Regions from separate parts of the Agarivorans gilvus genome, predicted to be linked through region 3. Evidence: predicted binding sites of a transcription regulator. Region 3 holds the regulator's gene; each other region holds the start of a gene.
What was found. The regulator LexA, encoded in region 3, represses DNA repair genes until DNA is damaged. The targets are predictions, from matches to a motif close to TACTGTATNNNNATACAGTA.
Positions count from the first base shown of each region.

Region 1: the regulator LexA is predicted to act here: its motif matches at 1,842-1,861, upstream of recN (DNA repair protein RecN).
Region 2: the regulator LexA is predicted to act here: its motif matches at 1,259-1,278, upstream of ruvA (Holliday junction branch migration protein RuvA).

Region 1 covers NZ_CP013021.1:1,461,856-1,465,141, reverse strand. Annotated here, with positions in the region: gene AR383_RS06880 (outer membrane protein assembly factor BamE) at 1-90, opposite strand, end outside; gene recN (DNA repair protein RecN) at 167-1,834, opposite strand; gene AR383_RS06870 (extracellular solute-binding protein) at 2,283-3,286, shown strand, end outside.
Region 2 covers NZ_CP013021.1:636,902-640,187, reverse strand. Annotated here, with positions in the region: gene AR383_RS03045 (YeiH family protein) at 1-16, opposite strand, end outside; partial or broken gene rssA (patatin-like phospholipase RssA) at 193-1,118, opposite strand; gene ruvA (Holliday junction branch migration protein RuvA) at 1,321-1,941, shown strand; gene ruvB (Holliday junction branch migration DNA helicase RuvB) at 1,957-2,964, shown strand; gene ybgC (tol-pal system-associated acyl-CoA thioesterase) at 3,138-3,286, shown strand, end outside.
Region 3 covers NZ_CP013021.1:3,169,368-3,172,653, reverse strand. Annotated here, with positions in the region: gene ctaD (cytochrome c oxidase subunit I) at 1-361, opposite strand, end outside; gene coxB (cytochrome c oxidase subunit II) at 373-1,440, opposite strand; gene lexA (transcriptional repressor LexA) at 1,764-2,414, opposite strand; gene AR383_RS14910 (hypothetical protein) at 2,794-3,286, opposite strand, start outside.

The sequences.
Region 1 (3,286 bases), 1.7 Mb from region 3:
ATCAATCTTATATACCAACCAGTTGAAGGCAGAGCAGCCGCTAAGGCCAAGGCTGGCGAGTAGAATTAAAACTTTTGCAGTACAACGCATGTGAATCGAAGCTCCTTGTTAAGGCAAGCATCATAACTAAGCACAGAGCTAAAAAGAAGCGTCGATTACTAAGAAATTAGTCCTCAATCAACAATTCTCGTGCGTTTGCCAGTGCCGATGGGGTAATGGCATCACCGGCCAGCAAGCGTGCTAGCTCGCTGAGTCGTTGCTCACTGCTTAAGTTTTGCATTTGAGTAATGGTTTCATTTTTCTTCTGTTGCTTGCTTACCAACATTTGCTGATGACCATGACCCGCCACTTGCGGTAGGTGGGTAACACACAATACTTGGCATTGTTTACCTAGTTGGCGCAACATGCTGCCCACTACCGCAGCGGTTGGCCCGCTAATACCCACATCCACCTCATCGAAAATCAGGGTAGGAGTTAGAATGCTGGCAGAGCAAATTACTTGAATGGCTAAGCCTATTCGAGACAATTCACCGCCAGAAGCGACTTTTTCGATGGCTTGCATGGCTTGGCCGGGGTTGGTACGCACCAGTAATTCTACTCGGTCTATACCATTGGCATTGGTAAACTGCTGGGCATCGCTTTGTAGGGCAAACTCACATTGTGCCTTAGCCATGCTCAATTTATGAATTTCTTTGGTTATGAGTTTACCCAGCGCTTTAGCTGCTCGTTCGCGGCTTTTCGAGAGTTTTTGCGCTTTTTCTAGGTAATCTTGCCAGGCCTTATCGATGTCTTCACTAAGGTGCTCAAAGCGCTCGCTTTGTTGGCTGAGTTCGTTCAATTGTTGTTGTAGGTTTTGGTGTAACTCGGGCAATTGCTCTGGGCTAGTATGGTGCTTTCTGGCTAGCTCCAAGGCTTGACCAAGGCGAGCTTCTAACTCGGCAAATAATTCTGGGTCAAAATCTAGTTGCTCACTATAGTGGCTAAGCTGCGAAGTGGCCTCTTCAACTTGAATATGCGCGTCATGAATGAGGTTGCTAATAACTTCTAATTTAGGGTCGAGTTCTAGCAAGTGGCTAATGCTTTTACAGGCTTGACCCAGCATGTCGGTAATATTCATTTGCTCGTCTTGCCCGAGCAACTGGCTAAGCTGATAGCTGGTTTGTTGCAGTTCTGTACTATGAGACAGACATTGGTGTTGTTGTTCAATCTCTTGGTATTCACCGTTTTGCAGGGCAAACTCGTCTAATTCTTTAACTTGGTATTCCAATAACTGACGTTGAGCCACTAGCTCATTTTGCTGTTGTTCGGCGAGCTCTTTTTCATTACACAGGCCCTTCCAAGCTTGATAGGCCTGTTTCACCTCTGTGATTAACTGTGGGTGAGCGGCATATTGGTCAACAATGGCCAGTTGTTGGCTGGGTTTGAGTAAGAGTTGGTGAGCATGTTGCCCGTGAATGCTCACTAAGTACTGGCCCAGACTTTTTAGCTGAGCCAGTGGCACGGCCGTGCCATTGATATAGGCCTTAGAGCGACCTTCTTTGGTGACCACACGGCGTAAAATGCACTCTTCGTCACTCAGGAGTTCATTTTGCTTTAACCATAGCTGAGCGTGAGTATTGTCGCTTATGTCAAATTGGGCGGTAATTTCAGTTTTATCGGCACCTTGTCTAACCATGCCTGCTTCGGCTCGATTACCTAAGCATAGGCCTAAGGCATCGATGGCAATCGACTTACCTGCGCCGGTTTCGCCGGTGATGGTGGTCATCCCTGCATGCAGATCTAATTCAAGAAATCGAACAATGGCAAAGTTTTGTACGCTTAATTGAGTGAGCATTTTTCAAACCTGTTCATTTATACAGTAACTGTATAAATATATAGCGACATGAGAATTGGCGCAAGCATCAAGTTTAAAAGTTTCATCTAAAGGCGAACTAAGGCTTGGGGTTTAAAAAATAATCAAAATTAGAGTAAAAAATGTGCATTAGTATTGTGTGCGGTAAATGCCCGGTTTTATTAGTGAATCTTAATGTTCCTTAGGCAAAATACAGACAAAACGTATAGATAAGTTTGAAATTTGGCTGGTTCTTAGAGTCGAGCATTAGGCCTTACGCTTCCCCCTAGCAATAAAAGCTAGGTATGAGGCTTTTCAGCCTTAGGATTTGCTACTAGGATGGAGTTTGTCACATTAGTGTCATCGAATTCGTGCATGTTTATCAAATAGTTGTTGTATATGTGCCGCACTTGTCGGTATACCAATTAACCTAGAATACATGGAAGATATTATGTTGAATAAACGTTTAACACTAAGTGCCTTGCTACTTAGTATGGGCGCAGCACTCAGTGCACAGGCCAGTGCAGAAACTTTACGCTTATTAACTTGGGGTGGCTATGCGCCGCAAGAGGTGATTGAGCTGTTTGAAAAGGAAACCGGCATTGAAGTGAAGGTGACCAAGTCGAATAACGAAGACATGATTTCTAAGCTGCGCGCCACCGGTGGCTCGGGTTTTGATTTGGCTCAGCCTAGCCAAGACCGTATTACTGGCGTTCAGCAACAGTTTGGTATTTACCAAGCCATCGATTTATCCCGTATTGAACAAGACAAGTTTATTACTTCAATGTTGGCAGCCACTAAGAAAAACACCGCGGTGGGAGACAAGGTGTTTGGTGTGCCTCACGTTTGGGGAACCAGCGGCTTGGTAGTGAATACTGACATGGCCAAGGATGTCGCCGACTACACCGATTTATGTCAGAAAAAATATGCCGGTAAGGTGTCTTACCGCTTGAAACGTCCCACCTTGATTGGCTTTGCCTTTGCCTTGGGTGAAGATCCTTTTGCCGCCTATAGTGATGCGGGCAAATACCAAGAGATTTTGAATAAGGTGGAAGCAGCTTTAATCGACTGTAAGCCTTTAGTGAAAACCTATTGGTCTGGCGGCGACGAGTTAATGAACTTGATCCGCTCAAATGAAGTAGTGGCGGCTATGGCATGGGATGCGGGTGGCTGGAAGCTCAATCGCGATCAGCAAAACATTCAATTTGTGGCGCCTAAATCAGGTGCTTTAGGGTGGATTGACACCTTTGCTATTCCTCGAAAATCTAAAGCTGTAGATGCCGCCTATAAGTGGATTAACTTTGTTATGCGCCCTGAAATTGCCGCTAAAATCACCGAAGCTGCCGGCAACTTCACTGCCTCTAAGGGCTCTGACGCCTTTGTAAATGAGCAGGCTAAGACCCAGTTTAATACCAGCTTTAGCAGTGATGATATCGATAATATTAAATGGTATCC
Region 2 (3,286 bases), 1.9 Mb from region 3:
TAATTTTAACTAACATAGCAGCCCTCAAATTGTTACTCCATTATAGAACTTCGAGAGCCACGAGGAACTGCTAATTTCAGGTGATAAAAATCAATATAATATTTTTAAGATGTTGTTTTTTAATGGCTATATTAATGCATATCAATATTATTGATTATTTAAATTAATATTATTCAGTAAGCTGGAAGCTGCTTAGCGGTAGAGTATCTCTTCCTCAATTTGATGGCGCATCAGCTCGGTCACGCGTTTGCCTTCTGCAATGGCTTCTTCGGCACGGTGAAAGTCCATAATACCGATATCGCCTAACTTAGGTGAGAGCAAAATATCCGGCGGATCGCCCGCCATGCGTGTACGGGTTAAGCGTTCTTGCATAATATTAATCGAGGTCGACATAACCCAATCATGCCCGGAGAGCGGTTAGCGGCGGGTTGTTTTAAATTGGCTAACATCGAATTTAAAAAGTCTTTGCCACCCCCTAATAAGCGCCAAAACGGTTGACTGGGTTCACTGCTGGCCGCACCGTCTAACAATTGGTTTTCAGAAAGGTCGATGCGGGTTTTGTCACTATTTAAATTAACGGCAATCACCACATCGGCGCCCATTGCCCGGCATAATGATACAGGGACCGGGTTGACCACCGCACCGTCCACTAACCATTGGTCATTTAGTCGGTAAGGGGCCATTAAGCCGGGCATGGCACAGGAGGAGCGAACGGCATCACGGATCTGGCCTCGTTGTAGCCAAATTTCTTTTCCTGACTCCAATTCGGTTGCGACTGCAGCAAAGGGAATGGGTAACTGTTCGATACGCTCATTTCCAATATAGGTTTCAGCGGCATTAAAGACTTTTTCTCCAGTTAATAAGCCACCGCGGTTTAAGGAGAAATCCATAAGATTAAATACTTGCCAACTGCTTAAGCTAGTGGCCCATTCACTGAGCTTATCCAAGCGTTGGCAGGCATAGGCTGCCCCTACTAAGGAGCCAATTGAGCAACCTGCTACTACGTGAGGCTGGATCCCCATATCTTTAAGCGCGTTGATTACGCCAATATGTGCCCAACCTCTTGCAGCACCACTTCCTAGGGCGATTCCAACGAATGGTTCACGGTTTTTTGCCACTTTGCTTCCTGCCAAGTTATTTATTTGTGTAACTTAGTGTTGCTGATTAGCTTTTGAGTTTCAATGGCTTTACGAGCCTAAGCTTGGCTTATTTCGGTGCCATTGGTGGCTTTAACTGCTGAGACTAATCGCTGTTTAAAGACTGGATATATATCCAGTCTTTAAGGTAAGCTAGGCACAGTTTATTGAAGGAGTGAGAGTTGTGATAGCGAGCATTAAAGGTATTTTGGAAGAGAAGACCCCGCCCTATGTGCTGATTGACGTGGCAGGAGTGGGTTATGAGATCCAATTGCCAATGAACTGTTTCTATCAGTTACCCGAGTTAGGAGAGTCGGTCCGTTTACTTACTCATTTTATTGTGCGAGAAGATGCTCAGTTACTCTATGGCTTTCATGATCATGCATCACGCTCTTTGTTTCGTGAATTGATTAAAGTTAACGGCATCGGGCCGAAAGTCGCTTTGGCGATATTGTCAGGCCTGAGCTGTGCACAATTTGTAGCGGCGGTTAGTCACGAAGACCTTTCTAGCTTGGTGAAAGTACCGGGTATAGGTAAAAAAACCGCCGAGCGTTTGTTAGTTGAAATGAAAGACCGCTTGAAAAACTGGAATATGGAACTGCCTCAAACCCCAATAAGTGATAGCCTATCTACACACGGTGATTTGCCGCTACAGCCTAGTGTTGATCCTAAAGAAGAAGCAATTGCTGCATTGGAATCTTTGGGCTATAAAGCGATTCAAGCAGACAAGCTAGTTAAACAAGTCTGGACAAACGGAATGAGCAGTGAAGAATTAATTCGAGAAGCACTCAAGGCAGCTCTGTAATAAAGGTTAGAAATAATGATAGAAGCAGACCGCTTGGTCGCCGCTACAGCGATTAGCGAAGAAGAATCCGTTGATCGTGCTATTAGGCCAAAAAAATTATCCGACTATACCGGCCAGCAGGCAGTGGTAGAACAGTTAGATATTTTTATTGAAGCGGCACGCCGCCGTGACGATGCACTGGACCATTTACTCATTTTTGGCCCACCAGGTTTGGGTAAAACTACCTTAGCCAATATTGTGGCTAACGAATTAAACGTAAATATTAAAACGACCTCTGGGCCAGTATTAGAAAAAGCCGGAGATTTAGCCGCTTTGCTAACCAACTTAGAACCCGGCGACGTATTGTTTATTGATGAAATCCATCGTCTTAGTGCGGTGGTTGAAGAAGTGCTCTACCCAGCAATGGAAGATTACCAGCTGGATATTATGATAGGCGAAGGGCCGGCGGCTCGTTCAATCAAATTAGATTTGCCACCCTTTACTTTAATTGGAGCAACCACTCGCGCTGGGATGTTAACCTCTCCCTTGCGTGACCGTTTTGGAATAGTGCAACGCTTAGAGTTTTATAATACCAAGGATCTCGCTGACATCGTTGCCCGCAGCGCGCATTACCTAAATTTGCAACTAGATGAACAGGGTGCTTGGGAAGTGGCTCGACGCTCTCGCGGCACGCCGCGAATTGCCAATCGTCTATTACGTCGGGTGCGTGATTACGCTGACGTTAAGTTCGATGGCAAAGTCACTCAACAAGTGGCGGCGCAAGCTCTTGATTTGCTGAATGTCGATAGCGCGGGTTTCGATTATATGGACAGCAAGTTATTAAAAGCCATTACCGAGACTTTTTCCGGTGGGCCAGTGGGTTTAGATAACCTAGCTGCGGCGATTGGCGAAGATAAAGAAACCATTGAGGATGTACTGGAACCGTTTTTAATTCAGCAAGGTTATTTGCAACGAACACCTCGAGGCCGAATTGCCAGTGATAAGGCCTATCTTCACCTTGGTTTAGACCTTCCCAAAGCCTAAAAATACTGTCGCTAGGTGGCGACAGTCAGCCTAAAAAATCGGCTTAATATGTTTAATTTTAAGCCGTTATCAAAATTTTCTCGGTCAATTATCTAAATTAATCCTTTAGAGTCTTAACCTTAAGCACTTGCCTGTGTATAGTTATTTGTCAACGAAATACAAGGGTAGGTTAGATGGCAGTTATTACAGTTCGGGTTTATTACGAAGATACTGATGCGGGGGGCGTGGTGTATCATGCCAACCACATTAAGTACTTTGAAAGAGGCCGAACCGAATTGCTCAGAGATCTAGGCTACCAGCAAGATCAGCTTATGCAGCAAGA
Region 3 (3,286 bases):
TCCAAAAGCTCCAGTTATTCATGCGTGGTAGCGCCATATCGGGCGCGCCGATCATCATCGGAATTAACCAGTTGGCAAGGCCAGTAAAGGCCGGCATCACCGCACCAAATACCATGATTAAGCCGTGCACGGTGGTCATTTGGTTAAAGAAGTTGGGGTCGACTAACTGTAAACCCGGTTGAAATAGCTCGGCGCGAATGACCATGGCCATTGCACCGCCCACAATAAACATGGTGAAACTAAACCATAAGTACATCGAACCAATGTCTTTATGGTTAGTAGTGAGTACCCAGCGCATTAATCCGCGTGGGGCATGGTGGTGTTCTTCGTGCTCTGCGTGAAGCTCGCTCATCGTGCTCATTCCCTATCTCCCTACTGCGCTGCGTTCTGCACGGCCACCACATCCTTGGCCTGCACTAAATCACCGGTATCATTGCCCCAAGCATTCCGCTCGTAGCTAATCACCGCAGCCAGTTCTTTTAAACCTAACTGCTTGCCAAAGGCCTGCATCGCCGTTCCCGGTACACCATTCACCACCACATCTATGTGTTGGCTCACTGCCCCGGTGGCAATTGGGCTGTCTTTTAAGGCCGGAAATACCCCCGGTAAACCTTCACCGTTAGGCTGGTGACACGCCGCACAAGATTTCAGATACACTTTTTCGCCCAGCTCCATTAGCTCAGCTTGGTCCATGGTCATGGCTACCAGCTCTTGCTCGGCAGCTTGTTTAGCCAGATAGGCCGCCTCTTGCTCGGCCAACCAGCTAGCGTATTCATCCTCAGGCTTGGCAATCACCACAATCGGCATGAAGCCATGGTCCTTACCGCATAACTCGGCACATTGACCGCGGTAAATGCCGGGTTTGTCGATACGCGTCCATGCCTCGTTAATAAAGCCGGGGTTGGCATCTTTTTTCACCGCAAAATCCGGCACCCACCAAGAATGGATCACGTCTTCCGAGGTCATTAAGAAGCGCACCTTTTTACCCACCGGCAATACCAAGGGGTGGTCCACCTCCAGCAAATAGTTGTCGCGTTTTTTTAGCTTGCCCTTCACCTGTTCCATGTCTGAAGCCAAGACACTGTAAAACTCTAAGTCGTGCTCAAAGTACTTGTAATGCCACTTCCACTGGGAGCCGGTGACTTGAATGGTGAGATCGGCATCGGATGGGTCTTCCATCGCTAGCAAGGTTTTAGTAGCGGGTATCGCCATACCAATCAAAATAAGGAAAGGAATAATGGTCCAAATAATTTCGACCTTAGTACTCTCGTGAAACTGGGCTGGCACCGCGCCTTTCGATTTACGATGATGGAAAATCGCCCAAAACATGGCACTAAACACCAAAATGCCAATCACACAGCAAATATAAAAAATCGTCATGTGAAGGTCGTAAACCTGCTCACTAATGGCAGTTACACCCGGGCGTAAATTAAATGACATTTCCTGCGCCAATGCAGGAAACGAACAGCATGCCAGCACTAATAGCTGAATCCCTCGGCTCACAGCGCTCTCCTTTGCAGTAGCCAAAAGCAGTGCTCGTAAACTCAACAAGCCCTGCCAAGTAAGGGGAAGGTCCCCACCAAAGCAATAAGCTGCAACCACTAAATACAACCCACAGTATATAAATTAAGCGTTAAGTTAAGGATTTGTAAATATATTGTTGTTAATTTTGTTGTTTAAGGTGAAAGATGTGATGTTAACGACAAAAGCCCAAATCAAAGGATTTGGGCTTAAAATGGGAGGGAACTATTTGAAAAAAGGACTTACATCCAGTCTGCCGTGCGGATAATGCCCACCGCCAAACCTTCAATATCCATGCTCTGATACTCAAGATCGACCTCAATAGTCGACAGTTCTTCGTTCTCGGGATGCAGATAAACCATTTTACCCTTACGCTCAAAGCGCTTCACGGTAACGTCATCGTCTAAACGCGCTACAACCACTTGCCCGTTTAGAGCGGTATTAGTTTTATGCACAGCCAGTAAGTCACCGTCCATAATGCCAATGTCTTTCATACTCATGCCCTGTACCCGTAGTAGGTAATCGGCATGGGGGTGAAACAGGTTGGCGTCTACCGCGTAGTGCGACTCGACATGTTGCTGGGCTAAAATTGGCTCACCCGCCGCCACCTGACCAATTAAGGGCAGGCCGCTCTCTTCTTCCACTGGGCTAGGCTCTTGATTAGCCCCTTCCGGCAAGTATTGCTCGCTAATACGAATGCCACGAGACGCGCCGGGGATCATCTCAATCGCCCCTTTTTTAGCTAAGGCACGCAAGTGCTCTTCAGCGGCATTAGCCGAGCGAAAGCCCAACTCTTTAGCAATTTCTGCACGAGTTGGCGGCATGCCGGTTTCAGCAATGTTGCGACGAATTAATTCAAAAACTTCTGTCTGGCGAGGTGTTAAGGGCTTCATAGTCTACCTGTAAGTTTATACAGCACACTGTTAGTATATACAGCATAGCGCATGACGCAAGGTTTAATATGAAATCAAGCAGTTGTGTGTAGATTTCAGTTTCATTGAAATGCTTTCCGCTACTTTGAAACTACACTCCATTTCTCGGATGCCCATCACAAATAAGTAGAGATTGGGGTAAAGACGGATACGAAGAGTTTAGCTAACTCGCTTTGAGGCATAAGTTACGTAGTGTAAAAGCACTATTTGGTAACGCCCGCTTAAGTGGTGAGCAACACTACCACGACACTCAATTATTACACCGTAAAAACAAAAGCCAAGCCAAATCAAACCAAAACCGCCGAACGTTGCGAATCCGTCTTAAAGCGTTTGCTAGTATTCAAGCTAGCGACTTATCTTGCCAAAACTCATACTGCACTGCCATTTCATCAATTCTCGTTCCATTGATTTGCTGAAGAGAAAAAAGCATTGCGTAATTAAATTTATCAAGTGAACTACAAACTTGCGGGCTCATGTATGCAATAATTTTATTTTTTTGTACAACATAATGAGTAGATTCATAATTCTTAATTTTTGAGTGATTTTCTATATATTTTAGGCTAGCTCTTACTCCGCTCCACATAGAGTAAAGTTTATGGTGACTTTGGTTAAGTCCCCAAATTAAACTGAGATCCATCTGTGATATATCATCCACATTTTTCTCGTTTAATAGGCTAAGCAAGAATTGACGCAATGTAAGTTCACCTTCAATCTTTTTATCCAGTTCATAATTTAACTGAGTCAAATAATCACTTAACTCTTTTTCTTGCAAACTGACAAGATGTTGCCGATGTTGTAAAACTTGAAGATAAATTTGGACGCACAATACGGTC